DNA from 4 places in the Aliirhizobium cellulosilyticum genome. Region 3 is predicted to be linked to each of the others. Evidence: predicted binding sites of a transcription regulator. Region 3 holds the regulator's gene; each other region holds the start of a gene.
What was found. Region 3 encodes LexA, which represses DNA repair genes until DNA is damaged. Its sites were predicted from a motif close to TGTTCNNNNTGTGTTCNG; they were not measured.

Region 1 (7,468 bases), on a different contig from region 3:
GTCGGTTATCGAAAGCGATACCGGACGGGTGATGGCAGAGCTCGAACCGATCCATGACGTCGGCATTTTCGCTGGTCTTGTCGGCGGGCCGGCACCCTACCGTCTGCGGATCGAATGGCCGGACGCGGTTCAGGAGACCGAAGACCCTTATTCATTTTCACCGCTGCTCGGCGAACTGGATCTGCATCTGATCAGCCAGGGCACCCATTACGAACTCGGCCGCACGCTCGGGGCCATCCCGATGGAGATCGACGGCGTTTCAGGCGTACGCTTTTCCGTCTGGGCGCCGAATGCGCAGCGGGTTTCCGTCGTCGGTGATTTCAACGCCTGGGACGGACGGCGCAACCCGATGCGGCTTCGCCCGCAAGCGGGGATATGGGAACTGCTCATTCCGCGGCTGACGCATGGCGAGCGCTACAAGTTCGAGCTGCTCGACAGCCACGGCCACCTCTCGCCGCAACGCGCCGACCCGGTGGCGCGGTCATCGGAAGCGGCCCCATCAACCGCATCTATCGTCGCATCGTCGCGACCGTTTCGCTGGCATGATGCGGACTGGATGGAACGGCAGGCACAGGATCGCAGCCGCGACGGCGCGATGTCTGTCTATGAAGTGCATCTCGGTTCCTGGGTGCGGATTTCCGAAGAGGGCAACCGCTCGCTGGACTGGGTAGAGCTCAGCCAGCGACTTATTCCCTATGCGCAATCCCTCGGCTTCACCCATATCGAGATGCTGCCGATCATGGAGCATCCGTTCGGCGGTTCATGGGGTTACCAGCCGCTTGGCCTGTTCGCACCGACCGGGCGTCATGGCACGCCCGAGGACTTCGCCTATTTCGTCGACCGCTGCCATCAGGCCGGCATCGGCGTCATTCTCGACTGGGTGCCGGCGCATTTCCCGACCGATGTCTGGGGTCTTGCCCGTTTCGACGGGACCGCGCTTTATGAACATTCCGATCCTCGCGAGGGCTTTCACAAGGACTGGAACACGCTGATCTACAATCTTGGCCGCAACGAAGTGAAAGGGTTCCTGATCGCCTCGGCGCTCGAATGGCTTGAGCATTTCCATGTCGATGCATTGCGCGTCGATGCAGTCGCCTCGATGCTTTACCGCGACTATAGCCGCAACGAGGGTGAATGGGTCCCAAACCAATATGGCGGGCGAGAGAACCTTGAATCCGTCGAGTTCTTCAAACATCTGAACAGCATCATCCACGAGCGCTGCCCACACGCCTTTACCGTTGCGGAAGAATCCACCGCATGGCCTGGCGTGACCAAGAAACCGGAAGACGGCGGGCTGGGCTTCGATTTCAAGTGGAACATGGGGTGGATGCACGACACACTGCATTATGTCTCGGACGACCCGGTCTACCGCAAGTATGAACATGGCGGCATGACCTTCGGGATGATCTATGCCTATTCCGAGCGTTTCATGCTGCCGATTTCCCATGACGAAGTGGTACATGGCAAAGGCTCGATGCTTGGCAAGATGCCAGGCGACCGGTGGCAGAAGCTTGCCAACCTGCGCGCCTATTACGGCTTCATGTGGGGACATCCAGGCAAGAAGCTGCTTTTCATGGGCTGCGAGATAGGTCAGGAAAGCGAATGGGACCATGACGCCTCGGTCGTCTGGGATCTCCTCGACCGGCCGGAGCATGCCGGTATCCAGTTCCTCATCCGCGACCTCAACCGGCTTTATGCGACCGAGCCGGCGCTGCAGTTCAGCGACGTGCATCCCGAGGGATTTGAATGGGCCGTGGCGGATGACGCGGAAAACTCCGTATATGGCATGCTTCGCTCATCACAGGACCGTTCATCACATATGCTGGTCATGTCGAACATGACGCCAGTGCCGCGCTACGGCTACCGTGTCGGCGTGCCGGAAGACGGCCGCTGGGAGGTGGTCCTCAACACCGATGCAGCAATCTATGGCGGCTCGAATTTCGGCCAGATGGATGCCTGGGGACAACGCTCCCCGCAGCACGACAAGCCATACTCGATCGCGCTTGACCTCCCGCCACTTTCGACGGTGTTTCTGAGGTGGCTGAGGTAATCACTATCCTCGCCAACCGGGCTGATAGAAAACCTTTTCGACACCGGCAAACCTGCCCACCCGCTGCAGCTCCGCATCAAGCTTTTCCAGTCGTCCGGCCGATGCCCGCACGCCCTTTTCGAGCCATAGGCGCTTGACGTCGAGCACGCCCGCCTTGCGGTCCGCCTTCATGTCGATGCGGCCGATCATCCGGTCGCCTTCCAGAAGCGGGAAAACGTAATAACCGTATTGCCGTTTCGGCTCGGGCACGAAAACCTCGATACGGTAGACGAAATTGAACAGGCGCTCGGCGCGGTCGCGGTTGCGCAGCAGCGGATCGAACGGGCTCAGCACCCGGATGCGCGCCGGCGGATCGGGAATGTCGCCGAGATGATCGGGAAAACCGAGAAGCGCAAAGGAGGCCCGCGGACGGCTGCCGTCGGCTGCTTCGATCACCACTTCGGTCAGTTCGTCGCGATGGCTTGCCACCCAGGCTTTTGCTTCTTCCGGCGTGACGATATCCCAGAAGGCGGCGAGTTCTCCGGATGTGGCAAAACCGAGCTTTTTCATCGCGCTGCGGCAGGCCCAGTCGACGAATTCCTGATGATCGACTTCGGGTTCGTGATGATGAGTGGCGATGACGCGTTCGGTGAGATCATAGACCTTTTGAAAGTTGACCCGCCCTGCGATCGCCAGCTTGCCGGTGTGCCAGTAATATTCGAGCGCCGTCTTGTTCGGATGCCAATTCCACCAGCCGCCGGACTTGTGGTCCTCCATCTTCATATCGCGGGACATGATGGCCCCGTTTTCGGCGATATGTCGGAATGTGTCGTCGAAAGCGGAATCGAAGCCCTCGCCATGCCATTTGCGCCAGCGCTCTGCGAGGATAGGTTCACGGCGACGAAAGCGATGTTTCCAGTAACGGAAAAGCCGCGCCGGAATGATCGAGGCGTCGTGGGTCCAGTGCTCGAAAAGCTCGCCGTCCTTTTCGAGAAGCGCGGTCAGATGCTCCCGTCGATAGGTCTGGTTACGGGAAAACAGGATCATGTGATGGGCGCGCTCGACGGTGGCGATACTATCCACTTGGACGAAGCCGAGATCGTCGATCAGTTGCAGGAGATCGGCCTTGGCCAGCGCGCGACCGGGCGGAGCGCAAAGCTGCTGCCGTTCCAGAAAGATCCGCCTTGCCTGCTCGTTGTTGATCAAAATAGCCATGGCGGGAGACTATGGGCTTCATGCAACCTTTGCAATGTTCTTTTTTTGTTCCGAATTCCTTTGTTGCCGATGGCGGTTTATAGACGCGGGAGGATTTTGAGGATCAGGTTTGGATATCCACTTTGAAAAGGTCGAGGTTCGCTTCGAGGGCCGCACCGTCATCCATCCGCTCGACCTGACGATAAGCGGGCGGCGGGTCGGCATTATCGGGCTGAACGGCTCCGGCAAGACCACGCTTGCGCGGATGATCAACGGGCTGGTCAAGCCATCGTCCGGCCGGGTCACGGTCAACGGTTTCGATACGGTGACAAACGAAGACGAAGCGCGCGGACAAAGCGGATTCATTTTCCAGAACCCGCAGAACCAGATCATTCTGCCGCTGCTGCGCGAAGATATCGCGCTCGGCCTCAAGTCACGCAAACTGCCGAAGCCGGAGGTGACGGCGGCGGTCGATGCCATACTCGACCGTTTCGGTATAAGACATCTCGGAGACCGGCGCGCGCACGAGCTTTCCGGCGGAGAGTTGCAACTTGCAGCGCTGGCCTCGGTGCTCGTCACCGAACCAAAAATTCTGGTGATGGACGAGCCGACCAACCAGCTCGACCTGAAGAACCGCAACCTGGTGGAAAAGACGATTCACACACTGCCGGAAGACGTGATCGTCATCAGCCACGATCTCGATCTCGTGGCCGGTCTGGACCGGGTGCTGCTCGTTCATGAAGGACGGATCGCGGCAGACGGTGGACCTGCCGAAGTCATCGGCGAGTACCGAGCGATGCACGGAGCGACAGCCTGATGCGCTCGCTGCATATCAATGGCGACAGCGTTCTGCACCGGCTTCCGGCGGCTGTGAAACTGGCGGCGCTGGCCATCATCAGCCTGATCCTCTTCATGATCAACAATGCAGGATTTCTCGCGGGTGCGGCATTTGCAGGCCTTGCCGGCCACGCGCTGCTGAGAATCAGCACCGCGGAGATCTGGCGCCGCATGCGCCCGTTTGCACTGATCGTTGTCGTCGTTGCGCTGTTTACGGCGACTTTCAACGGCACGGCCGAAGGACTGACCGCGTTTTTCCGGCTGGCGGCGCTGGCGCTTTTCGCCAGCCTTGTCACCGCAACGACGACGACCGGCGATTTCATCGACGTGATCACCAGGGCTGCGATGCCGTTGGAGCGGCTGGGCATTCTGAAAGCGCGGGATGTCGGGCTTTCGATCGGCCTGGTCATCCGTTTCGTGCCGGAAATCCTCAGCCGCTACGAGGTGATCCGGGATGCGCATTACGCCCGCGGGTTGAAGCCGCGCCCGGTGTCGCTCATCGTTCCGCTGATCATCACAACGCTCCAAAGCGCGGACGAGATTGCCGCTGCCATTGACGCCCGCGGCATCCGCAGTCAGAAGTGACGGATTGTCAGTCTCAAGGAACTCCAAACCATGGCAACCCGCGACCTCGTTCTTTCAGCGCTCTTTGCCGCCATCATCGTGGCTCTCGGCCTCGTTCCGCCGATCATGCTCGGCTTCATTCCGGTTCCGATCACCGCCCAGTCGCTCGGCGTGATGCTGGCAGGCGTCGTGCTCGGCGCCAAGCGCGGCACGATTTCGGTGCTGCTTGTGCTGGTGCTTGCCGCGATCGGGCTTCCGGTTCTTTCCGGCGGCCGTGGCGGCCTTGCCGTGTTCATGGCGCCGACCACCGGTTATCTGATCGGCTGGGTCTTCGCCGTCCTCACCACCGGCTACCTGTCGCAGCTTCTCGTCAGCCACAGCCAGGCCGGCTTCGTGCAAACGGTCAATTTCTTCGTCGCGGCGCTGTTCGGCGGTGTGATCGTTCTTTACGTCTGCGGCATCAGCTATCTGGCGCTGATCACCGGCCTCGGCTTCTCAAAGGCATTCATGGGTTCGCTCGCCTTTATTCCGGGCGATGTCCTGAAAGCCGTGATCGCAGCCCTTGCCGGCCGCGCCGTCATGGTCGGCTACCCGCTCCTGCCCCAGAGGGCCTGAGCATAAGGCTCAATCGAGAAACGAATAAAGCCAGTCGCGCAGGTCTTCCGGAAGCGCGACCGGGCTGCCACCCTTCCCGTCTGTTGCGACCCAGACAATCTCGACTTCGGCGACAGCTTCTTCGCCACGGGTCATGCGCACAAGGAAACCTGCCGATTTTCCGCCGATCTTGCTGACACCGACATGGGTGTGGACGATATCTCCGACGGCAAGCGGCACATGGAATGTCCCGGCAACCTTGCCGGTGATGAAGAACGGGTCATCGTCCTTGGTCTTGCGGCGACGCCAGAAGGCGGCAACCGCTTCCTCGGCGCGGTCGATATAGACCGAACGGAACATCTGGCCATTCATGTCGACGTCGCGGAAGGCAACGCGAAAATCCGACGCCTTGATCGTATCCTTGGCCACGCACACCTCTGAACAGCCATTTCCCCAACACTATTCTTTCCGGCCAAACCGGCCCGAGGGCAAGGGCTGCTGCTTGAAAAAATGCGGCGGATGCGCCATGTCGTGGGCAACAGACCGTCGGGGACACGTTTCATGACCACCCGCCTTTACGAACACCAGATCTTTCTCGAACATCCTGCACCTGAAGGCCATCCTGAGCGACCCGACCGGCTGCGTTCGCTGGCGATCGCGCTCCAGCATCCGAATTTTTCCGATCTGGCACGCAAGGAAGCCCCCCAGGCCAACGAGGATGCGGTCCTGCTTGCGCATCCGGAAGAGCATCTTCGCGCCGTGATGCGCGAAATCCCGGAAGAGGACACGATCCGTCAGATCGAGGCGGATACCTATGTCGGGCCGAAAAGCCTGCAGGCGGCGCTGACCGGTATCGGCGGCGCGATGGCGGCTGTCGACGATGTGATGACGGGCAAGGTCGACAATGCCTTTGTTGCGGCCCGGCCTCCGGGCCACCATGCGGAAAAATCCAAGGCAATGGGCTTCTGCCTGTTCAACAATGGAGCGATTGCAGCGCGCCATGCCCAGCAGACCTATGGCGTCGAGCGCGTCGCGATCATCGACTGGGACGTGCATCACGGCAACGGTACGCAGGACATATTCTGGGATGACCCGTCTGTCCTGTTCTGCTCCACCCACCAGATGCCGCTCTACCCCGGCACAGGCGCCAAGAACGAAACGGGTGCGAAGAACACGGTCGTCAACGCGCCGCTTTCGCCCAATGACGGCAGCGATCATTTTCGCGATGCGTTCAAGGACCGCGTGCTTCCGCGGCTCGATGATTTTCGTCCCGATTTCATCATCATCTCGGCCGGTTTCGACGCGCATCACCGCGATCCGCTGGCGCAGATCAACCTTGTCGGCGATGATTTCGACTGGGCGACCGGGCGGCTGATGGAAATTGCTGGGAAATACGCCAACAACCGGGTCGTCAGCCTGCTTGAGGGTGGTTATGATCTGGAAGGACTGGCAGAATCCGCCGGCATGCATATCGTAAGACTGATGAGAGGATGAAGGACATGACCGAAACCACCGATACGATCGATGTAAGCGGCTATTCCTTCGAAAAGGCTGTTGCCGAACTCGAAAGCATCGTTGCGCGGCTGGAACGCGGCGACGTGGCGCTGGACGAGTCCATCGCCATTTATGAGCGCGGCGAAGCGCTGAAGAAACATTGCGAGAAGCTGCTCAACGCGGCCGAAAACCGGATCGAGAAGATCCGCCTCGACCGCGCCGGAAAGGTGCAGGGCGTCGAGCCGCTCGACGGGGAATAAGGCTCAGCGGTAACGCTGGAAGGCGCTCCCCGATAACTGCATGCGTGCTCCGCCACCAGATGCCGCAAGACAGGTATGCCATGAGCAAAAAGCCGAAAGTCCGGGCCAAACCGCCTTACCTGCGCAGCATTTCCATAAAAAGCACTTGGACGGACTTCGAAGCCTATCCCTATTCCCTGCCGCTTTTGCAGGGCGGGGATTTCTCCCTTCGGTTCGACCACCCGATTACGATCATCGTGGGGGAAAACGGCATCGGCAAATCCACCCTTCTGGAGGGCATTGCCGTGCTTGCCGGATTCGATGATGCCGGCGGCGGCAGTGGTTACCGTCCCGTCGATCACTCGATGGCGATCGAAACGCCCGGCGGCATCCTGTCCAAATGCCTAATCGGCGGATGGCTGCCGAAAGTTTCTGCAGGGTGGTTCTTCAAGGCAGAGACGTTCTTCTCCGTCGCCCGTTATCTCGATCAGGCCGCCAGAGAGAGCAACGAGATGGG
Region 2 (7,468 bases), 210 kb from region 3:
TCGGCAGGTCAAAACCTTCGGTGACGAGCTTCCAGGCAAGCTCGATCGCATTCTCCTTGAAATAGTCGCCGAAGGAGAAGTTGCCGAGCATTTCGAAGAAGGTCAGGTGGCGGGCGGTATAACCGACATTGTCGAGGTCGTTGTGCTTGCCGCCGGCGCGCACGCATTTCTGTGAGGTGGTCGCGGTGGAATAAGGCCGCTTTTCAAGACCGGTGAAGACGTTCTTGAACTGCACCATGCCGGCATTGGTGAACATCAGCGTCGGGTCGTTGCGCGGAACGAGCGGGCTCGAATCCACAACCTCGTGGCCGTTCTTCTTAAAGTAGTCGAGGAAGGTCGACCGGATGTCATTCACGCCGCTCATGCTACGCCCTTTTCAACCGCCGATGCGGTACCAGTATTTGAAGTCAAAAGGCTTGTATCGTCCACATAAGCGACTGTCCAGCCGAACAGAAAACCGGCCGCACATCTTGCGATGGCGGCCGGTAAAAAGTGACATCAGGTAAACAGAAGAGGTGTCCTGCCTGCGGCGGAATGCCCCTCACCCAATCAAATCAGTCATCGGCGGATCCGTCACCGTCATTGGCGTCCGGACCACCGTTCTGCAGGAAACGATCTGCGATCAGGCCGGCATTCTGGCGCAGCGAAGTTTCGATCTCGCGCGCAAGTTCCGGATTTTCGCGCAGGAAGGTTTTGGCGTTTTCGCGCCCCTGGCCGAGACGCTGGCTGTTATAGGAGAACCAGGCGCCCGACTTCTCGACAATACCGGCCTTGACTCCAAGATCGACAAGTTCGCCGGTCTTCGAAACACCTTCGCCATACATAATGTCGAACTCGACCTGCTTGAAGGGAGGCGCCATCTTGTTCTTGACGACCTTGACGCGGGTCTGGTTGCCCACGACTTCCTCGCGCTCCTTCACCTGGCCGATACGACGGATATCGAGACGAACAGAGGCGTAGAATTTCAGGGCGTTACCGCCGGTCGTCGTTTCCGGCGAACCAAACATCACGCCGATCTTCATACGGATCTGGTTGATGAAGATCACCATCGTGTTCGACTTGGAGATCGACGCGGTCAGCTTGCGCAGCGCCTGGCTCATCAGACGAGCCTGAAGACCCGGCAGGCTGTCCCCCATCTCGCCTTCGATTTCGGCGCGCGGCGTCAGCGCCGCAACCGAGTCAACGACCAGAACATCGACAGCGCCGGAACGAACCAGTGTGTCGGTGATTTCCAAAGCCTGCTCACCGGTATCCGGCTGCGAAATCAGGAGGTTCTGCAGGTCGACACCGAGCTTGCGGGCATAGACCGGATCAAGCGCGTGTTCAGCATCGACGAAGGCGCAGATGCCGCCCTTCTTCTGGGCTTCTGCAATCGTCTGCAGCGCGAGTGTCGTCTTACCCGAACTTTCCGGGCCGTAAATTTCGATGATACGGCCCTTGGGGAGGCCGCCAATGCCGAGCGCAATATCGAGGCTGAGAGAGCCGGTAGAAACCGTCTCGATCTCGACGATATTTTCGTTCGAACCGAGCTTCATGATCGAGCCTTTGCCGAAGGATCGTTCAATCTGCGAGAGTGCTGCTTCGAGCGCCTTACTCTTGTCCACGCCTTTTTCCTCTACGAGCCGCAATGTGTTCTGTGCCATGAGATCCCACCTTTAGGTTATTGCCGCCGCGCAAGCAATGAAGCAGCCGATGGGATATTCGTACTCATTTTGTTCTCATTTTGCAAGCCCCGCCCAAGTGCCTGCAACAAAAACATTATTTCACCTTTGTTCCATTAATGTTCACGCCATCCTCCGGCTGTGGAAATATCGATTGGAATCAACAGCTTCGGCAACCGGATACCAAGGTCGATCCGCTCTCGGAAAGACCGTTGGGCACTATTCCGAATCAAGCATCTCGCGCACGGCGACAGCCAGTTGCTTGAGCGAAAACGGCTTCGGCAGAAAGCCGAATTTCGCATCCGCTGGCAGGTTGCGGGCAAAGGCGTCTTCCGCATATCCAGATACGAAGATGAACTTCAGGTCGGGATAGGTCTTGCGCAATTCGCCGAGCAGCGTCGGGCCGTCCATCTCGGGCATCACGACGTCGGACACCACGATATCCACCTTGCCTTCAAGCTCTTCCATGATGTCGAGCGCTTCAGTGCCTGAGCCGGCCTCGTGGACAGTGTAGCCACGTGTCTCCAGCATGCGCTTGCCGCCGCGACGGACTGCTTCCTCATCTTCTACAAGAAGAACGACGGCAGATTTTCCCGTCAAATCCACATGCTCGGCGGTGGCTGCTGCGGTCGTCTCGGCCTTCACAACATTATCAGTCACCCCTGCGATAGCGGCCGGCGCATGAGAGACCTGCTGAACTTCAGGGATATGGCGTGGCAGGAACATACGGAAGCTCGTTCCTTTGCCCATCTCCGATTCCGGATAGATATAGCCGCCGGACTGCTTGACGATGCCATAGACCATCGCCAGGCCGAGGCCTGTTCCCTTGCCCACTTCCTTGGTGGTGAAGAACGGTTCGAAGATCTTGTCCATGATTTCCGGCGCAATACCCGTGCCGCTGTCGGAGACCTCGATCATGACGAAATCTTCGGACGGCAGATCAGCCTGCTGGAAGCTTGCGGCATCGCTGGCCGTCACGTTGCGAGTTTTGATCAGAATGGTGCCGCCGCTGGGCATCGCATCGCGCGCGTTGACGCAGAGATTGATCAGTACCTGCTCGAACTGCGAGAGGTCCGTGCGCACCGGCCAGAGATCCCGACCATAGTCGACCTCCAGTTTGACATTGGTGCCGGAAATCAGGCGATCGACCAGCATGCGCAGGTCGCCCACCACATCGGTCAGGTTGAGCACAGCCGGGCGCATCGTCTGCTTGCGCGAGAAGGCCAGCAGCTGGCGCACCAGCACGGCCGCCCTGTTGGCGTTGCGCTTGATCTCCATCAGATCGGCAAAGCTGGCATCGGAAGGCCGCGCCTGCAACAGGAGGTGATCGGAAGACAGCAGGATCGCCGTCAGCACATTGTTGAAATCGTGCGCGATACCACCCGCCAGCGTGCCGACCGCATTCAGCTTCTGTGTCTGCGCCATCTGTGTTTCGAGCGCCTTCTGCTCGGTCGTCTCGACAGCATAGACGATCGCCACTTCCTCGGGTGCCTCGTCGCTTTCGTCGATCACCGCATTGACGTAAAAGCGCACATAGCGGTTTTCGTCACCCGGATGCCGCGATTCGAGCGGCAAGATATCGCCCTGCCTGTCCTTGGCAGCGGCAAGCGCCTCCATCAATGTTTCCCGGGCGCTCTCGTGGACGATGCGCTCCAGTTCTGCGGCACCGGCATCAACGTCGTCGCGAGACACGACGCCGGCGAAAAGCCTCAGGAACGGCGCATTGATGCGCAGTATCTTGCCATTCCCGTCCACCGAGGCGATCGCCATCGGCGTGTTGTTGAAAAACCGGGTAAATCGCATGGCGGAGGCGGACTGGTCGGTTTCCGTGCCTTTCGCCCGCATCAGAACGACAGTGCGGCTTTCGCCCGGCGCTCCATCGCGCATGGCGCTGACATTGTGAACCAGTTTCGCCGGAAGACTCTGACCGTTTGCGCGGCGAAGGTCGAGTTCCAGTGTTTCCGTGCGCTTCAGCCCGGGCGCTGCCTGCACGGATTGGATGAGAGCCATACCCTCACCTGCAACCAGATCCGAAATCCTCATGGATTGCGGCGTGAACTTGGTCAGGTCCAGCCCAAGCCACTCGGCAAGCGTCGCGTTCAGATAGAAGATCTCGCCCTTCCTGCCGGCAGAGAAGAACCCTACAGGCGCGTGATCGAGATAGTCGATCGCATTCTGCAATTCGCGGAAGAAGCGCTCCTGATCGTCCCGCTCCGAGGTGATGTCGGTTATTTCCCATATGTCGAGCGCGTTACGACCGCCCGTGCCGAGCAGACGGGCCTTGAGGCGATACCAGTGCGCATCCGAACCGTTGCCAGTCAGCCGGCCGAGCGGCTGCAACAAGCGAAATTCCTCGTGTCCCTCCCGCCCTTCGCGAAGGGCGGCCGTCAGGCGATAAAGAGCTTCGGTCGATTCGCGCGTTTTCGACAGCAGGGTTTCCAGCGATTGGACGTTGTGGCTGCCCGAAGCACCAGTCATCCGCCCATAGGCGGCGTTGGCATAAACAATCCGCCCCTTGGCATCGGTCACGACAATTCCATCGGGATGACTGGCCAGAAAGCTGCGGGCCAGTTCATCGGAGCGCGACTGCGGCATGACCTCGACAAGGCCGATCAGTGACGAAACGATGAAGAAGATTCCCACCATCGCCAGGATGCCCAGAATGCCGAGAACGACCTCGTTATCCAGCGCCCGCTGAAACACGATAAACGCGATGGCGACTCCCAGAAGCACCATCGCCAGAAGCACGATCCTGACAGCCGTACCACCGCGGCTGCCGCGATCAACCAATGGCGCTTCGTCGTTGCCGGCTTTCGGCGAACTGGTCATCGATACCTCTTGCTCCGATGCATGCACCGGCGTCACAAATGCACCCCGTGGCGCTTGCGATTCTCTCTTAGCAATTTGAAGATGAAGCAAAAAGCTCCTGAAAGCCACAAAAGGCGGGACAGCGCAGCACCCTGCCCTATGTGAGATGCGAATGAGACACATTTTAGCGTTGACGGGCAGGCCCGACACTTGCCTCGCGGGGCAAAAAATCGTCTGTGTCAGAAGCATAGATCGCATAAGGAGTTACATAAATGGTCGCAGAACTGTGGGGCGAATACGGTCGCAACCTCCTCGTGGCGGTCATTGGCGTAGGTTTGGCCCTTGTCTGCCTCGTCGGAATTCTGTGGATAGTGCGCGGACGCCGGGGGCCATCGCCTTTCGTGCGTGGCGGGCGCAACCGTCAACCGCGATTGCAGGTGCTCGACGCAGCCGCCGTCGATGCGCGACGTCGGCTGGTTCTTGTCAGACGTGACGATGTCGAACATCTGATCATGATCGGTGGACCGACCGACGTGGTCATCGAAAGCCGGATTGTCAGTTCAAGCCAAAGCGCCGAACCTTCGGAACAGGAAGTGCAGCCTGCTCCACGGTCAGCCATCCCTGTGTCCGCCACCGCAAGACCATCCGCAGCCGAGCCGGCAAGACGACCGGTCCCGGCCTCCGCTCAAAGGGTGGAAATGATCAACGCGCGTGACACCAATATTCACTCGCGAGAAAACCGAGGCGCAGTATCACCGCCGCAACCTGCCGCCACTGTCGCGGCAAACACCATTCCGGCGCAGCGCCTGGAGCCAGTTGCGGCAACTCCAACCGTCAATCCGGCTCGCATTGACAATTTGCCTTCTGAGCCGCGCGTGGAACCAAAGGCGTCCGCGCAGCCGTCGCTCGACGATGCCGCCCGTTTTCTTGACAGTCAGCGCGAGCGCGTATTTGTCGATCGCAATCCGCCAGCATCCGCTTCGGCACCTGCAGTACAGGCGATATCTCAGCCCGCCCCGGCTGCTGTTGCGAAGCCCACAGGCCTCGGAAGCGATTTCGAGAAAATTCTTGAAGAGGAAATGGCGCAGAACATGGCTGCCCGCGAACCATCCCTCGCCAATCGGTCAAATCGCCCGTCGCAGCCAGCAGGCTCGGCCATCGCCGTGCCGGTCGTCGCTGCGCCCGGCAACGTCTCGCGGGACGAGCCGTCGCTGCAAAGCGAGGTTGCCCGCATATTCGGTGAAATGTCCGCCAGCCGCGAAAAGTAACGGCGCTCACGAACAGTAAGATGCAAACAAAAAAGGCACGTCAAAACGTGCCTTTTTTGTTTTCTATACTGACCCGGCGAACATTATTCGTCGCGATAGACCTTTTCACGTCGCTCGTGACGCTCCTGCGCCTCGATCGACAACGTTGCGATGGGACGGGCGTCCAGTCGCTTCAGGCCGATCGGTTCGCCGGTTTCTTCGCAATAGCCATAAGTCCCATCATCGATACGCTGCATGGCGGCATCGATCTTGGATATAAGCTTGCGCTGCCGGTCACGAGCGCGCAATTCGATTGCACGGTCCGTTTCCGATGAAGCGCGGTCTGCGAGGTCCGGATGGTTTGCACTCTCCTCAGCCAAGTGCCCGAGCGTTTCTCGCGCCTCTCTGAGGATGTCATTCTTCCATGCGATCAGTTTGGCCCTGAAGTATGCCTTCTGATTTGCATTCATGAACTCTTCGTTTTCCGAGAGCACATAGTTACTAAGATCGATCTTCTCACTCAACGCGATTCTCCTGAAGAACATCTCATGAGGCCCCTATACTCCATTAACCAGTCCTCATTCAAGCCTTTCGCCCAGATTTGCAGCAGTTTTAAATTTGTCACAAAATTCGGCTAAGTGACTAATTTTTATGCTTTTCCCATAATCGCATGGGTAGCCGGCTTCAAAACACCTCAACCGGCGGCACATGATCCGGTTGACCAATCGACCAAAGCAACGTTACGCCTTTTACTCAGCGTTTCATTTTGGCGAGCCGAAGATGATCGAACCTGAACCATTCCGTATTTATCTGATGCGCCATGCTCAGGCGGCCTCGGCAGTGCCGGGCGGACGGGATTTCGACCGTGTGCTCGACGAACGCGGTTATGCACAGGCTGAGATGGTGGCCGATCGCGCGGCAGACCTCGGATATGTGCCGGATCGCCTTATCAGCTCGACGGCAGAGCGCTGCCGGCAGACTGCGGAAATCGTGCGCAGGGCGGTTCGGGAAACGCTGGAGATCACGTTCGTCGACGAACTCTATAACGGCACGCCGGATCTTTATGCGACGATAATTGCCGGGCAGCGCCCTGCCCGATCCGTCATGCTGATCGGGCACAACCCGAGCATAGACCTGTTGCTGGAAGGACTGATAGGCAAGGCAGAGCGGCGGGCCGCCATGCCGGGAGGATATCCGACGGCGGGACTTGCCGTGCTCGACTATGGCGCGCAGGCAGATTCCGGCGGTTGGACGCTGACCAACCTGCTCAGCATCTGATCCGGTCGACATTGCGGGCCGGCATCCCACGCCTATATAGGGGAAAACACTTTTTCGGGATCCCGCCTTGGCGCCTTCGCTGACCAGTTTTACCGACGACGCTCGAATTGCCCTCGACAACATCGCCGACCGCGCGTCGGGGCTCGTCAACCCGACGATACGACTCGGCGTGACCGGCCTTTCCCGCGCCGGCAAGACGGTGCTGATTTCGTCGATCGTGCAGAATTTGCTGAATGGGGGTCGTTTGCCACTGTTCGAAGCGGTTCGCTCCGGCCGGGTTTCGGGTATCCGGCTCGAAGAGCAGCCGGACGACGCCATTCCGCGGTTTCAATACGAAGATCACATCCAGGCGCTCGTTCGCGATCGCATATGGCCTGATTCGACGCGCGCCATTTCCGAATTACGGCTGACAATCGACTATCAGAGCGCCAGCGGCTGGAACCGCCTGTTTTCGCCCGGCAGGCTTTCCCTCGA
Region 3 (7,468 bases):
GGGCCGAGCATTTCCTCGATACGGATCAGCTGATTGTACTTGGCCAGACGGTCCGAACGCGAAAGCGAACCGGTCTTGATCTGACCGCAATTGGTGGCAACGGCGAGATCGGCAATCGTCGAATCTTCCGTTTCACCCGAGCGGTGCGACATGACGGCGGTGTATGCAGCCTTGTGGGCAGTCTCGACGGCATCGAGCGTTTCCGTCAGCGAGCCGATCTGGTTGACCTTGACCAGGATGGAGTTGGCAACGCCCATCTTGATACCGTCGCGCAGGCGGGCGGAATTGGTGACGAACAGATCGTCGCCGACCAGCTGAACCTTGGAGCCGATCTTGTCGGTCAGGATCTTCCAGCCTTCCCAGTCGTCTTCGGCCATGCCGTCTTCGATCGAGATGATCGGATACTTGCCAGCAAGTTCGGCCAGGTATTCAGCCATGGCAGCCGATTCCAGCGTGCGGCCTTCACCTTCTAGAACGTAATTGCCATCCTTGAAGAATTCGGTCGAGGCGCAATCGAGGCCGAGGAATACGTCTTCACCCGGCTTGTAGCCGGCCTTTTCGATCGACTTGACGATGAAATCAAGGGCTTCCGGCGCACTCTTCAGACCCGGCGCAAAGCCGCCTTCGTCACCAACGTTGGTGTTATGACCCTGTGCGCCCAGTTCCTTCTTCAGGACGTGGAAGATTTCCGAACCAACCCGCACGGCATCCTTCAGCGTTTCGGCGCCGACCGGCATGATCATGAATTCCTGGAAATCGATCGGGTTGTCGGCATGTGCGCCGCCATTGATGATGTTCATCATCGGAACCGGCAGAACATGTGCGCCAGCGCCGCCGACATAACGGTAAAGCGGCAGGCCAGCCGATTCGGCGGCAGCCTTGGCAACGGCCAGCGACACGCCGAGAATGGCGTTTGCGCCGAGACGCGACTTGTTCGGCGTGCCGTCGAGCGCGATCATCGTCTTGTCGATATGGATCTGGCTTTCGGCATCGAAACCGCCGATGGCATCGAAGATTTCCGTATTGACCGCTTCAACGGCCTTCTCGACACCCTTGCCGCCAAAGCGCTTGCCGCCATCGCGCAATTCGACAGCTTCGTGGGCACCCGTCGATGCGCCCGACGGAACAGCGGCGCGGCCCATCGAGCCGTCTTCCAGATAGACGTCAACTTCGACGGTCGGGTTGCCACGGCTATCGAGGATCTCGCGAGCGATAATATCGGTAATAGCAGTCAAGGGTCTCTCCTCAGAGTTAAGTCCATGCAGTCATTGAAAATGTATCACGTTCAATGACACGCCAATTACAGTGTTGGCGCTTTCTGCGCTTTGACAACGCTCAAGCGCTTTTTTGAAGTTCAGGCAGCCTTGGCCACCGCATCGAAAGCCATCAGCTTTTCCAGAAGCCGAGGCATGTCTTTCAGATGCACCATGTTCGGACCATCCGACGGGGCGTTGTCCGGATCTTCATGGGTTTCGATGAATACACCGGCAATACCCACTGCGACGGCCGCACGCGCCAGCGTTTCAACGAATTCGCGCTGGCCACCGCTGGAGCCACCCTGCCCGCCCGGCTGCTGCACCGAGTGCGTGGCGTCAAAGATCACCGGCGATCCGAGCGAAGCCATGATCGGCAACGAACGCATGTCGGAGACGAGCGTGTTGTAACCGAAGGAGGCGCCGCGTTCGCACAGCATCACGTTAGGATTACCGCTCTCGGTAAATTTCGCCTGGACGTTCTTCATGTCCCAGGGGGCCAGGAACTGGCCTTTCTTGACGTTGATCGCCCGGCCGGTCTTGGCGGCTGCGACCAGAAGATCGGTCTGACGCGACAGAAAGGCCGGGATCTGCAGGATGTCGACGGTTGGCGCAACAAGCCCGCACTGCTCTTCCGTATGGATGTCGCTCAGGACCGGGAAGCCGAATTCCTTCTTCAGGTCGGCAAAAATCTCCATCGCATTTTCAAGTCCGATGCCGCGCTTGCCGGAGATCGACGTACGGTTGGCCTTGTCAAAGGAGGACTTGTAGACCAGCCCGATGCCGAGCTTGCCGCAGAGCTCGCTCATCGTGCCGGCGATCATGAAGGCATGATCACGGCTTTCCATCTGGCAAGGCCCCGCGATCAGCGAAAGCCGGCCTGCATTGGAGAATACGACCTTTTTGTCGCCTTCGCCGACCGAAACTTCTGAATTGGGGGAGACTGCCATTCTACTATTCCTCGAAGCCGAACAAAACGCCTTGGCCGGGCGACGGCGACACGAGAACGCGACCATCCCGGCGAATGAATGCGACGTCATTAGCAGCAAGGATGATCTCTGTCACGGCCAGATCAAGACTGCGAAAGATCACGGCCTCCCCTACCAACCCGGCTGCCACCCCTTCGATAGGAAGACCGAAGTCATGCGCAATTTGCTCGCGCCTGAGAACGCGCACGGCTCCCGTTTCAGCCTGGAACACCAGTCCACCTTCAACTTCGATACCCGGCGCTCGCAGCACATTGTCAAAAAAGGCAACCGAAGCATGCGGATCATCACTTGCCAAAATGACTTCCTTCAAACCGGCAACCGAATTGGCATGGATACGCAATTCAGCCATATCCTGAGGGAAAGATACCAGCCGCTGGCAGGAGAAAGTAAAGAAATCAGCCGCACCATCCATCGCGGCAAAAGCAAGCTGGAAACGAGCTTCGACCTCGTCACCGTCCGGAGACTTTACAGCTCTGCCGAATTCGAGGGGCTCACCGCCGGAAATTCCGGCCGCGACATAATGCCGATGATCGTTCGACGCGTCTTCACTGGAGACCACGATGGCCGACAAGCCTTCACGTCCGCGGCGACCGCGATAAGCCAGATCGCGCTCGACAAAGACATTGCCTTTCTTGGCATGAGCCCCCGCCTTGCGCCTGTCCGCAACAGCCAGTGGCTCCAGATAGGTACCGTCTTCAAAAAAAACACAGGCATTGGCCGTACCGAAGGGATGCACGCCGTCAGGCGCGACAGTGAAACCCAAAGACGACAGCCGCTCGCGTGCCTTGCCGAGATTTCCAACAGGCAAAACGAGATGATCGATATTCCTAGCAGTCACACATGTCCCCCAGACTTCTGATCCGCTAGGCGTAGATTGGGCAGACCGCCGGGGAGCGCAAGTAGATTCCGACTGAGAACGTCATTCGGCATCCAAGAAACTGATTATATTGTCACGAAAATTTAAGGACTTGCGGAACACATATGGAACATATAGTGTTCGTTCTGCATTTGTTTCAAATCTGAAGGTGCGCCTCACATGCTGACTCGCAAGCAACAGGAACTGCTTTTGTTCATTCACGAACGGATGAAGGAGTCGGGCGTACCTCCGTCTTTCGATGAAATGAAGGACGCTCTCGACCTTGCGTCGAAGTCGGGCATCCATCGGCTCATCACGGCACTTGAAGAGCGCGGTTTCATTCGCCGTCTCCCCAACAGAGCGCGCGCACTCGAGGTCATCAAGCTTCCCGAAGCCTATGTTCCCACGCTGCAGCCGAAACGCGGTTTTTCACCGAGCGTGATCGAGGGAAGCCTTGGCAAGAAGCCGGCGACGCCTGCTGCCCCGCCTGTCTCCGCCAATGACAGCGCGTCTGCAAGCGTGCCGGTCATGGGCCGCATCGCCGCCGGCGTACCGATCTCGGCAATTCAGAATAATACCCACGACATTTCCGTCCCCGTAGAGATGTTGGGATCCGGCGAGCATTATGCGCTTGAAGTCAAGGGCGACTCGATGATCGAGGCCGGAATTCTGGATGGCGACACCGTCATCATTCGCAACGGCAACACCGCCAATCCGGGCGATATCGTCGTTGCACTCGTGGATGATGAAGAGGCCACACTCAAGCGCTTCCGCCGCAAGGGTGGCTCGATTGCGCTGGAAGCGGCAAACCCGGCTTACGAGACACGAATTTTTCCACCGGATCGGGTCAAGGTCCAGGGCAGGCTCGTCGGCCTCATTCGCCGTTATCACTGACACCGGAATTGTTGCCAACATCAGTTGGCGCTTCTGATCGATAATCCGTTCCTGCTTGATCTGAGACAGCAAACTGCGCCTCAAGACGGCCACTCGATTTTGGTTTGGAAATCCATTCCGGCAGATACGGGTCATAGAGATTGCGTCGCCAGTCGTATTGGCGATGAATGGTCCATGGGCGAACCGTGCCAGCCATTGCTGTCGTGACACTCCATTTTCCGGCTGCCGCCGCCCCGGAAAGATCGATTTCAATTGACCCTGTCTTGCGCAGGCTGGCGCCGCTCAGCATCGGGGTACCAGACCGACAGGAATGGAAACGCGCACGCGGCGCGATAACAAGGCCGGCAACGTCGCAAGCCGCTCCGGCATAACGGCCATCATCAACAACAACGACCAAAACACCTTCCGGTGACATGAATGCGCACCAGGCCTTGAGCTGACATGAGAATCTGACACTCCCTGCCTCCTTCATCAGTCGCTGCGCTTCGATCAGAACGTGTTCCGGAAGTCTTTCACTGGAAGAACCCGGCATATTTTTTAGAATTTCACTTTCCAACATCTCCGGCATAGCCAGCACTGGAAGCTGTCGCGCATACATCCACTGCCCATAGACGAACTCGGAGGGACGTTTCCTGTTGGCGGCAGCACGTTCTGCATCTCGATAAGCAACGAGGTTCCCATCTTCAGCGATGAGAAGACTTGATTGGGCGTGTTGCACCCCCACCCAGAACAGGGCCGCAGCGGTAAACAGGAAAGGTAAGCCCGAATAGCGAAGCCGTGTCCTGAGGAGCGTCAGTAGCAGAAAACCGCAGACCCCAAGCGGCAAAAACCAGGGGTGCTGTTCTCCGACGACAATGTCCCCGCCCCATCCCGCTACATGCTTCGCGATCAAGATGACCCATTCGAGGCTCCAGGCCATGATCCCGATGAAGGGAGCATCGAGGCCGAAGGGCATCAACAACATCGCAGCAAGCCCGGCCGGCATCACCAGGAAGCTGATGATCGGCATGGCAGCCAGGTTCGCGGCAAGCCCATAGGTGGCGACGCGATGGAAATGCTCGACGGAAAACATCGTCGTCGCAAGACTACCAATCAGCGATGTCGCGATAATGCCGGCGATAAAGCGCCAGCCAACGGCAGCCAATGTCACCAGAGGATGACGGATGGGAAATCGCTCCCGCTCTTCCGTTTCAGGGCGTCGCGACCAGGCCGCATAACCGGCCACGAGCGCAACCGTGGCAGCAAACGACATCTGGAAACTTGGCCCCAGAATTTCCGAAGGCGTCCAGATGAGGATGATCAGCGCAGACAAGGCTACATTTCGCAAACTTATCGAGGGCCGGTCCAAAAGCACGGCAACAAGTATCACCGCCATCATGATATAGGCGCGCTGGGCGGATACACCGAAGCCCGATACCAGATAATAGGCCGTAACCATTGCAAGCGCCCCGCCGGCGGCAATCTTCTTGATTGGCAGGGCCTGTGCGAGGCCAGGGAAAAGAGCAAAGACGCTACGCAATCCCACGAAGAAAATCCCGGCGGCAAGCGCCATATTCAATCCGGAAATGGCAACGATGTGAGCGAGGCCGGAGACCCGTAGCGCCTCGACTGTATCTTCGGAAATTGCCCGTCTCTCATCGGTGACAATGGCGGCGGCGAAGGCACCGGCATCACCCGGCGCAATCTCGCGAATACGATTGCCGATCTGCCTGCGCAGATCGAAGAGCCAGCGTAAGGCGAGCTGTGGCCAGCCGGTCGCCACATCCGACCCTCCAGCCTGCTGCGGAGCGCTATAGAAATACCCCACCGCACCAATGCCATCGAAATATGCCGAGAAGGCAAAGTCGTGCAGACCGGGCAAGGCCGGCCCGGAAGGCGGTGACAGCCTTGCGCGTCCGGAAATAGCTGCCCCGTTGTCAAACGGCTGATGCTGCGCCCTTGCCAGCAGCGAAACCCGGACAGGCGGGCGCCGAAGAATGGGGTTTGCTGTCTGTCGCACAGCCACGATATAACGCAGTCGCCCGGGACCGGCAGCCTCACTACGCTCGACAACGCCCATGACATCCGTTGTTACCGGTGAATCGAGAATGACCGTCGATTGCCGCCACGCTTCGATCTCGGCCAGCGCCATGCCACAAAAGCCCAGACACGCAAATGTGAAAAAGACACGCGCGCAACCATCTCTTGTTATCAACGCCAGAGCCGCCAGCACGGCAAGAGCAAGGAACGGCACCCATGCCAACGGCTCCACCGGGCTGAGGAACCACACTGCCGAACCGATGCCAATTGCAACAGGCATGAACAGAAAGCCGTGACCATGGAGGCGCTCCTCGCGGAGCGAAATTGAAAGAAATGCTCGCGCCTCCGCGAATGGCGCACCAATTCGCCTTCCGTAAGAAACCGGCGCTATCGCTGCAGTATATCGATGGGCTGCAGTTCTGATGGCCAAATCATCAGGCGCCGGTTGAAAATGCGATATCGGCTCGGCAGCAGCATTAGAGCGCCGGCTCAACGTTTTGGTATCTATCTTCTCGAAACCTTCAGCCCGCATTGAACCAGCCTGCCCCGATCATAAAATACAACCTGAGCGTTCTTTTTGAGTGCGTCAACCTGACGCATATGGGCTTGCCACCAGAACCGATTTTCTGATTGCAACAAGGGGTTGGCCACAGGGTCAAATGTCGATGCCCAATATCGTATCGCGCTGCACAATTTGCCGTCAGAACAGCTTGGCATCTGCTAAAGGATCATATAGCTAAACGTGGAACGCTTAATGCTTATGGCGCTTTTGAGGCGTCATGCCGCCAACCGGTTGGAGGATCAGAATGACGGAAACAAGCGCAACTCTCGCTCTCGGTGACAAGAAGGTCGACCTGTCGGTCAAGTCCGGTACGATCGGTCCTGACGTTATCGATATCGGCGCGCTCTATAAACATACCGGGGCCTTCACCTACGACCCCGGGTTTACCTCGACCGCTTCGTGTGAATCGAAAATCACCTATATCGACGGCGACGAAGGCGTGCTTCTTCATCGCGGCTATCCGATCGAGCAGCTTGCCGAACAGGGTGACTTCCTCGAAACCTGCTATTTGCTTCTTTACGGGGAACTGCCGACCGCAGCTCAGAAGAAGGACTTCGATCATCGCGTGACGCACCACACCATGGTGCACGAGCAGATGAGCCGCTTCTTCACCGGTTTCCGCCGCGATGCGCATCCGATGGCCGTCATGTGTGGCTGCGTCGGCGCTCTGTCGGCCTTCTATCATGACTCGACCGATATCACCGATCCGCACCAGCGCATGGTCGCTTCGCTGCGCATGATCGCCAAGATGCCGACGATAGCGGCCATGGCCTACAAGTACCATATCGGCCAGCCGTTCGTATATCCGCAGAACCACCTCGACTATTCGTCGAACTTCCTGCGCATGTGCTTTGCCGTTCCTTGCGAAGAGTACAAGGTGAATCCGGTTCTGGCC
Region 4 (7,468 bases), on a different contig from region 3:
CGTAGCTGAGAGCATAGGCGCAGGGGATCGTAGTCGTCGAAATTGGCATTGACGATGACAAGATCGAAACTGTTTTCCGCGGCTTCGAAGATAGCGGCCTGTGGATCAGACATCGCGACGACGTTGCAAACCGGCTTCAGCGCCTTGGTAATGCGCTCCTGCGAGCTTGCGCGACCGTCGACAAGCAAAATCTGGCCGATATCGTCGCGGCCGTCTGCGCCCCTGAGTATATCCTCGATAACGAGGCTATGGGCCGTGTCGGCCCGAATTCGTAACTCGTCGCTCAGAGCCTTCAGGCGCACGAGGCTGCGAACGCGGGAGATCAGCTGGACGTCATTGACGGGCTTGGTGAGGAAATCGTCGGCACCGGCTTTCAGCCCGCGTACACGGTCGGAGGGCTGGTCGAGGGCAGTCACCATGACGACGGGAATATGAGCCGTCTTGGGATTGGCCTTCAGACGCTCGCATACTTCGAAACCATCGATGCCGGGCATCATGATGTCGAGCAGTATCAAATCCAGTGGGGTGCTTTCGCAGATCGCCAGTGCCTTGTAGCCGTCATCGGCCGTCAGCACGTCGAAATATTCAGCCAGCAGACGCGCTTCGAGAAGCTTCACATTGGCCGAAATGTCATCGACCACCAGTATCCGCGCTGTCATGCCCGTGCTCCCCGCATCATGCGTCGCCGAGGTAAGTCTTGATTGTTTCTATGAATTTCGGCACCGAGATCGGCTTGGAAACATAGGCTTCGCATCCACCCTGGCGAATGCGTTCCTCGTCCCCCTTCATGGCGAAGGCAGTTACGGCGATGACCGGGATGACATGAAGTTCGTCGTCTTCCTTTAGCCACTTAGTGACTTCCAGACCGGAAACTTCGGGGAGCTGGATATCCATCAGGATAAGATCGGGACGATGCTTGCGGGCGAGATCGAGCGCTTCCATGCCGTTTCGGGTCTGGATTGTTTCATAGCCCGACGCCTCAATCAGATCGCGGAAGAGCTTCATGTTCAGCTCGTTGTCTTCAACAATCATGACCCGTTTGGGCATTGCGATCCATTCCTCAAATCGCGCCTTCAAAAGCGTATGTTCGGTATATAAGCTCCAAAATGGTTGATTCCACTGAGCTCAGTTTCGCCAAGACTAGGGCCATTTGGTTGAGAAGAGGTAACTCCCGAACAATGCCGCCGAAAACGACCGAACAGGACGCCAGACGCGTCAACGCTGAAGAGACGGCTGCCGCGGTGCTTGGCTGGATGGCCGGCGAACCGGACATGATGCAGCGTTTTCTTGCGCTGTCCGGCGTGTCACCTGATCAGATACGGTCAGCCATATCAGATCCCGGCTTCCTAGCCGGCATGATCGACTTCGTGATGGGCCATGAACCGACATTGTTGGCATTCTGCGAAGCCACAGGGACCAAGCCAGAGACTGTCATTGCCGCGCATCATCATTATTCCGGTCCCTATATTGGTCCCGGAGACTTCTGAGATGAGCGAAATCCTCGACCTGTCCCATATCAGCCTGAAAGACAGGCCGCTGATCGTCTGCGACGTGGATGACGTGGTGCTGCAATTCTTTGCCCCGTTTGAACACTACCTGAAAAAGGATGGGCTGGAACTGCTGCCGCGTTCATTCAGGCTCACCGGCAATATCGTTACTGTCGGCACGGATGTCGCGGTCGAGGACATGGCGGTCAAACAGTTGATCGGTTCGTTCTTCGAGCAACAGGAAGAGTGGCAGACACCTTTCGATCTCGCGCTCGATACGCTGAATGCGCTTGGCGCCGATGCCGACGTGATGTTCCTTACCGCGATGCCGCCCCGCTACAGCGAGCCACGACGACGCCTGCTCGACCGGCTCGGCTTCGACTTTCCGCTTGTCGCAACGGAAGAACCGAAGGGACCGGTAATGCGACGCATCCATGGCGAACGCGCCCTGCCCTCAGTCTTCATCGACGACATGGCGCACAATCTTCATTCGGTGCGCGACCATGTCGACAACTGCCTTGTCCTGCACATGATGCCGGATTCCCCGCTGCATCTTCTGGCACCGAAGCCGGATGACGGCATTACAAGGGCGCTTGATTGGGCGCAGGCCGGAGATCTCATTCGCGCGCATATAGGCCGTTAATTCGTAACCGAGCAAAGCGGGCGTCCACCGGCAACAAACCATTGCAGACTTGCCTCATCCTCTTGAGTGCCAATCGATTGCGGCTTATCGTGCCGATGTTCAATCTTTGTTCCTGACATGACCTCTTCGGCCGACATAATTTTGGGTTTCTGTCGCGACTGCCTTGCCGAGCAGAAGGCGGAGACGCGCCGTTGCCGCAAATGCGGATCGCCCCGGCTTGTCTATCATCGTGAGCTTTACGATCTGACGCTGGCGCATATCGACTGCGACGCTTTTTATGCGACGATCGAAAAACGCGACAATCCGGAGCTTGCCGACAAGCCGGTGATTATCGGCGGCGGCAAGCGCGGTGTCGTATCCACCGCCTGCTACATTGCCCGCATCAGCGGCGTCAGATCGGCAATGCCGATGTTCAAGGCGCTGGAACTCTGCCCCAACGCTGTCGTCATACGCCCCGATATGGAAAAATATGTAGGCGTTGGCCGTCAGGTGCGGCAGCTGATGATGGAGCTTACGCCCCTCGTTCAACCGCTTTCGATCGATGAGGCGTTTCTCGAACTTGCGGGAACCGAACGGCTGCATCGCGATCCGCCGGCACGCATCCTTGCCAAATTCGCAAAGCGCATTGAGAGCGAACTCGGAATTTCGATTTCAATCGGGCTTTCCTATTGCAAGTTCCTCGCCAAGGTCGCTTCCGACCTGCAGAAACCGCGTGGTTTTTCCGTCATCGGCGAGGCAGAAGCGAAGGATTTCCTAGCTCCTCGTCCTGTCACCACCATCTGGGGGGTCGGCAAGGCGTTCAGCGCCACGCTGGAGGCCGATGGCATCCGCACGATCAGCCAGCTGCAGCAGATGGAGGAAGGCGACCTGATGCGCCGCTACGGCTCGATGGGCCAGCGTCTCTACAGGCTTTCCCGCGGGATGGACGAGCGCGAAGTGCATTTGAATGATGCGGCAAAGAGCGTTTCGGCCGAAACGACATTCTTCGAAGACATTTCCCGGCATGATGACCTCGTGCCTGTCCTGCGACGCCTTTCGGAAAAAGTGTCCGCACGCTTGAAGAAGCACGAGATCGCCGGTCATACGGTTGTGCTCAAGATGAAAACGGCCGACTTCAAGAGCCGGACACGCAACAGGCGGCTGGAAGACCCGACACAGCTTGCCGACCGCATCTTCCGCACCGGCCTTTCGCTGATGGAGAAGGAAACGGACGGCACGAAATTCCGCCTGCTCGGGATCGGGGTAACCGATCTTTGCGGTCCGGCACTGGCGGACCCGCCAGATCTCGTCGATCAACAGGCAGGGCGGCGGGCGGCGGCTGAAGCGGCAATGGACAAGCTGCGTGACAAGTTCGGCAAGGCGGCTGTCGAGACTGGTTACACGTTTGGCGACAAGCGTCGTTGAGCCATAAGAAGCGTGTCGGGAATTCATTTCGAAATCGCAGGAACGTGATGAATTGACACGATCCTGCCACTTTTCAGAAAATTTTGATTAAGTTTAACACGCTAAATTGCCGACCATTGTAATGCGTAAGAGGTCTTCATGTTGCGTGGCGTTTTGTTCAGCCTCGGACTCCTGTCCGGGACCATCCTTTCTCAGTCTGCTTTTGCCGACACCGCAACGCTCCAGATCATCGTATCGAAAGACCAGCAGTCGATGACGGTCTATGACGGCGAAAAGGTCGTAACGACCACGAAGGTCTCTACCGGAAAAGCCGGACACACGACGCCGAGCGGAATCTTCTCGATTCTGGAGAAGCGCAAATACCATGAATCGAATATCTATTCGAACGCTCCCATGCCCTTCATGCAGCGCCTCACTTGGTCCGGTATCGCACTTCACGAAGGCAATGTGCCGAACTATCCGGCATCGCATGGCTGCGTTCGCATTCCGACCGGGACCGCCAAGGCGATCTACGACATGACGGAACGCGGCGTGCATGTGGTGATCGCCGATGCACCGGTGAAGCCGGTGAAAATCGAAAACGCCAACCTCTTCATGCCGTTGAAGCGTCTGCCATCGGAACCGCTGTTTCCGAATGCCGATCTGCGACCGACCGCGATGAAAAAGGCCGCCGACGGATCCTACGATGTGGCAATGGCCGACACCGATCCTATGTCGACCGGTTCCTTGCAGGCCGTTGTTCCGGAAGATCCAGCGCCGCTGCGCATACTCATTCATCGTCGTGGCGCACGCGAAACCATGCTCGATATACAAACCCATCTGACGGATCTCGGCTTCGACGCTGGTGTTGCCGACGGGATTGCAGGGCCGATGACCCGTGATGCGATCGCCGCCTATAAGCGGTGGAAGGGTCTTCCGGCCAGCGGCACGATGATCAGCAAGGATTTTCTTGCTGCGCTCTATCATTCGGCCGGAGAAAAAGAGCCGCCGGCAGGTCAGATCCTCGTGCGCCGCAATTTCGAACCGCTGTTCGAGGCGCCTGTTGGCATCAAGCACCCGGAACAGGCTCTCGGCACGTATTTCTTCACAGCCGATCATCTTGAGCGGAATGCAGAGACCGCCGAGTGGCATGCGATCACGTTGAAGAACGAGATGACCGCTGACGAAATGAAAGAGTTCGGCATCGACAAGCCGGCAGATTCAAGCATTCCCAACGCTGCGGCGATGGCACTCGACCGGGTAGACATTCCCAAGGACGTGCGCGAGCGTATCGGCGAACTGATGGCAAACGGCACATCGCTGACCATTACGGACCAGGGTCTTGGTCCGGAAACCGGCAAAGGCACCGACTTCGTAACACTTACGCGCTCCCAGGCCAATATCGCTCAGGCAGGTCTCAACCAGAGCGAACCGAAACCCGCGCGCCGTTCGAAAAAAGAATCATATATCGGCGGTATCGGGCTGTATTGATTGCCAAAATCCGGACCAGCTTGTTTGCCTCGGTCTGAAACATGGTATCGCTTTGAAGCATGGAAGGCGACACCAAAGCTTTCAGCCGAGGCAGGCTAGACGAAAGTCGCAAGTCAAACCGTGCACTACGCCACATTGCGACCACGTTCACTTTCTACCTGAGCGGCATGGAAGTACCCCCGAAACCCGTGTCCCCCATGGGTGACGCTTCCATCAGTGTTGGACGGTTATGTGTTGTTTTTCTTCCATGACCGTCCTCCGGGTGGATGAACGGCATCAAACTATCCATCACAGAATATCGTAAAGCCTGACAATCCAACTTACCTGATAGGCGATTGCGGCAACGACCAGAACCAGCTGGCCTCGTCTGGACCTGATGAACATCGCAATGATCGATATCGCGACAAACGCCGCCTGGCGAATGGGATATTCCATGCCAAGCGAGTGGAAATAGTCTTCACCCTTGGCCATGGTATCGCCGATATCAAGCAGGGCCGCAAAGGCAAGAAGCCCGAAAAACCAGCGTTTTCTTTGTTCGAAATAATCCTCGAAGCCCCTGTAGTCGGTCATCTGGTCGGGAAACAGCAAGGCTGTCAAAGCGGCGAAAATCATCGTGTAGAAGATCAGGAACCCGTAGAGCGGAAATGTCCAGACGGGGACGAACATCAGGTGAAACTCGTACCACCAGAAATGCACGATGGTGATGAGCAGAAAGACGACCCAGCCGAGATGAACCGGATAGACCTTGATCGTTCCCGGGTGCTGGACGAAACGCGTCAGGCCATTGACGAGACGCGCAAGGCTCAGCGCCAGAACCATGCCGATGATGGTGCGCACATGTCCGAAATATTCAGCATGGGTCGGCGGGAGTTCCATGCGATCGCCCTCTGTTTCAGCCGTCCGGCATGATCGTAGCATTCCCTGCGCCGGGCAAGCGGCGAGACGCGATCAGACATCCCTCGACATGAGAGCCCACGGGCACTCACCGGACGGATCGCCGCAGAGCAATCTTGGAAAGGGCATATCTGCTAATTGATTGCTGATCGCCGATCGATATAACCGGCAAAAAACACTTGCCTATTGTTCAGGAAACAGCGCTCCAAAGTACAAGAACGCGATCCTGACTGCCGTGATGGATTGATGAACGGTGTAGCTTTTTTCCTGGGCGTGAATTTCGTCGTTGCGGTTTGCTTCAGCGCGGTCTTCGCCGTTGTTGCCACCCGAAGCCGCTCGCGCCGGGCTGCGCTCTGGCTGGCGGCGGGGTTCGGCGTCGCATCACTGTCTGCGGTCTGCGAGCTTCTGGTCGCTTATACGGACACCCCAAAGATATGGGCAATTGGTGCATTCGCGACGGTTCTGATCGGCATGATGCTGCTGCGGATCGGAATTGGACATCTCTATGGGCGCAGGCTCGACAAGCGTATCGCTGCGTTTTTCGTCAGCGCAAGCATCATCTTGTGTTATGTGATCTATGACATGCCCCGCGGAACGCTGATACAGGCCGTCTCCTATCAGAGCCCGTTCGCAATCGTGCTTCTCGACAGCGCCTTTGTCATCCTCGCCTCCCGCGGGCGGCAGATGATCGATCGCTTTCTCGGAATGCTCACGCTGTTCACCGGCCTGCATTTCTTTGCCAAGGCCGGTCTGGCAGTTCTGGTCGGCGCAGGCTCTGCCGCCAAAGACTACATTCACACCAACTACGCGCTGATCTCACAGAGTGCCACGGCCATCTTGGTGGTGGCCGTGGGACTGACGCTGCTGGCAGCTCTTGTGCTTGAGATCATGGCGGACCAGCGGAGTGAATCGGAAAGGGACACCCTGTCGGCGATCGCCAACAGGCGCGGGTTCAACCGGCAGGTTCAATCCATCCTAAGTGCAGCATCGCATGGCAAACATGCCGTCATTCTCTGCGACCTCGACCATTTCAAGCGCATCAACGACACGTATGGGCATCATGTGGGAGACATGGTGATCCAGAGTTTTGGGCAATTGATGAACGACAGCGCGCCCAAGAGGGCAGCACTCGGCCGCATCGGCGGCGAAGAGTTCGCGATATTCCTGCCCGACACCGATATCAGCGCCGCGGCGCTGTTTGCTCAGGCGCTGCGGGCCGCAACAATGACATTGCCCGATCTGCCCGATGGCCTGATCGTCACCGCGAGTTTCGGCGTATCTCCCGTGACCTCGGCTGCCAGACTGGCCGAGGCCTACCGGCAGGCGGACCAGGCGCTTTATGCGGCGAAGAATGCCGGGCGTAATCAGGTCAAGCTCACGGGCCTCGACGAGGCCGAGGCAAGTGAACAGCATGGAGAAAGCCGTCTCTAGGATCGGCCTCCACGAACGCTCAGCTCTTTCCGGTCAGCCAAAGTAACCGAGCCTGCTACTGGACGAGTTCGACATCCAGCACACCGGGCGCGGCCTTGAGTGCGGCTGCCATTTCCGGCGAGAGCCGATATCTCTGCGT

Region 1: GGE33_RS10675 (energy-coupling factor ABC transporter ATP-binding protein) is a predicted target of LexA. The motif match lies at 3,280-3,297, and genes of this name have one in related genera.
Region 2: recA (recombinase RecA) is a predicted target of LexA. The motif match lies at 1,771-1,788, and genes of this name have one in related genera.
Region 4: GGE33_RS19605 (DNA polymerase IV) is a predicted target of LexA. The motif match lies at 2,227-2,244, and genes of this name have one in related genera.

What each region holds. Positions count from the first base shown of each region.
Region 1 is NZ_JACIGW010000002.1:365,328-372,795, forward strand. It holds gene glgB (1,4-alpha-glucan branching protein GlgB) at 1-2,050, shown strand, start outside; gene GGE33_RS10670 (winged helix-turn-helix domain-containing protein) at 2,054-3,244, opposite strand; gene GGE33_RS10675 (energy-coupling factor ABC transporter ATP-binding protein) at 3,354-4,040, shown strand; gene GGE33_RS10680 (energy-coupling factor transporter transmembrane component T family protein) at 4,040-4,645, shown strand; gene GGE33_RS10685 (biotin transporter BioY) at 4,676-5,239, shown strand; gene GGE33_RS10690 (thioesterase family protein) at 5,249-5,647, opposite strand; gene GGE33_RS10695 (histone deacetylase family protein) at 5,780-6,712, shown strand; gene GGE33_RS10700 (exodeoxyribonuclease VII small subunit) at 6,718-6,972, shown strand; gene GGE33_RS10705 (AAA family ATPase) at 7,053-7,468, shown strand, end outside.
Region 2 is NZ_JACIGW010000001.1:1,416,308-1,423,775, reverse strand. It holds gene alaS (alanine--tRNA ligase) at 1-364, opposite strand, end outside; gene recA (recombinase RecA) at 555-1,643, opposite strand; gene cckA (cell cycle histidine kinase CckA) at 1,881-4,490, opposite strand; gene GGE33_RS06670 (flagellar biosynthetic protein FliO) at 4,742-5,737, shown strand; gene dksA (RNA polymerase-binding protein DksA) at 5,821-6,240, opposite strand; gene GGE33_RS06660 (SixA phosphatase family protein) at 6,497-6,994, shown strand; gene GGE33_RS06655 (YcjX family GTP-binding protein) at 7,062-7,468, shown strand, end outside.
Region 3 is NZ_JACIGW010000001.1:1,207,837-1,215,304, reverse strand. It holds gene eno (phosphopyruvate hydratase) at 1-1,235, opposite strand, end outside; gene kdsA (3-deoxy-8-phosphooctulonate synthase) at 1,355-2,203, opposite strand; gene GGE33_RS05670 (VOC family protein) at 2,208-3,080, opposite strand; gene lexA (transcriptional repressor LexA) at 3,279-3,992, shown strand; gene GGE33_RS05660 (ComEC/Rec2 family competence protein) at 3,973-6,291, opposite strand; gene gltA (citrate synthase) at 6,818-7,468, shown strand, end outside.
Region 4 is NZ_JACIGW010000005.1:51,280-58,747, forward strand. It holds gene GGE33_RS19585 (PleD family two-component system response regulator) at 1-659, opposite strand, end outside; gene GGE33_RS19590 (response regulator) at 676-1,047, opposite strand; gene GGE33_RS19595 (DUF3572 domain-containing protein) at 1,179-1,487, shown strand; gene GGE33_RS19600 (hypothetical protein) at 1,489-2,130, shown strand; gene GGE33_RS19605 (DNA polymerase IV) at 2,248-3,534, shown strand; gene GGE33_RS19610 (L,D-transpeptidase family protein) at 3,673-5,004, shown strand; gene GGE33_RS19615 (hypothetical protein) at 5,293-5,880, opposite strand; gene GGE33_RS19620 (GGDEF domain-containing protein) at 6,145-7,329, shown strand; gene dnaE (DNA polymerase III subunit alpha) at 7,385-7,468, opposite strand, start outside.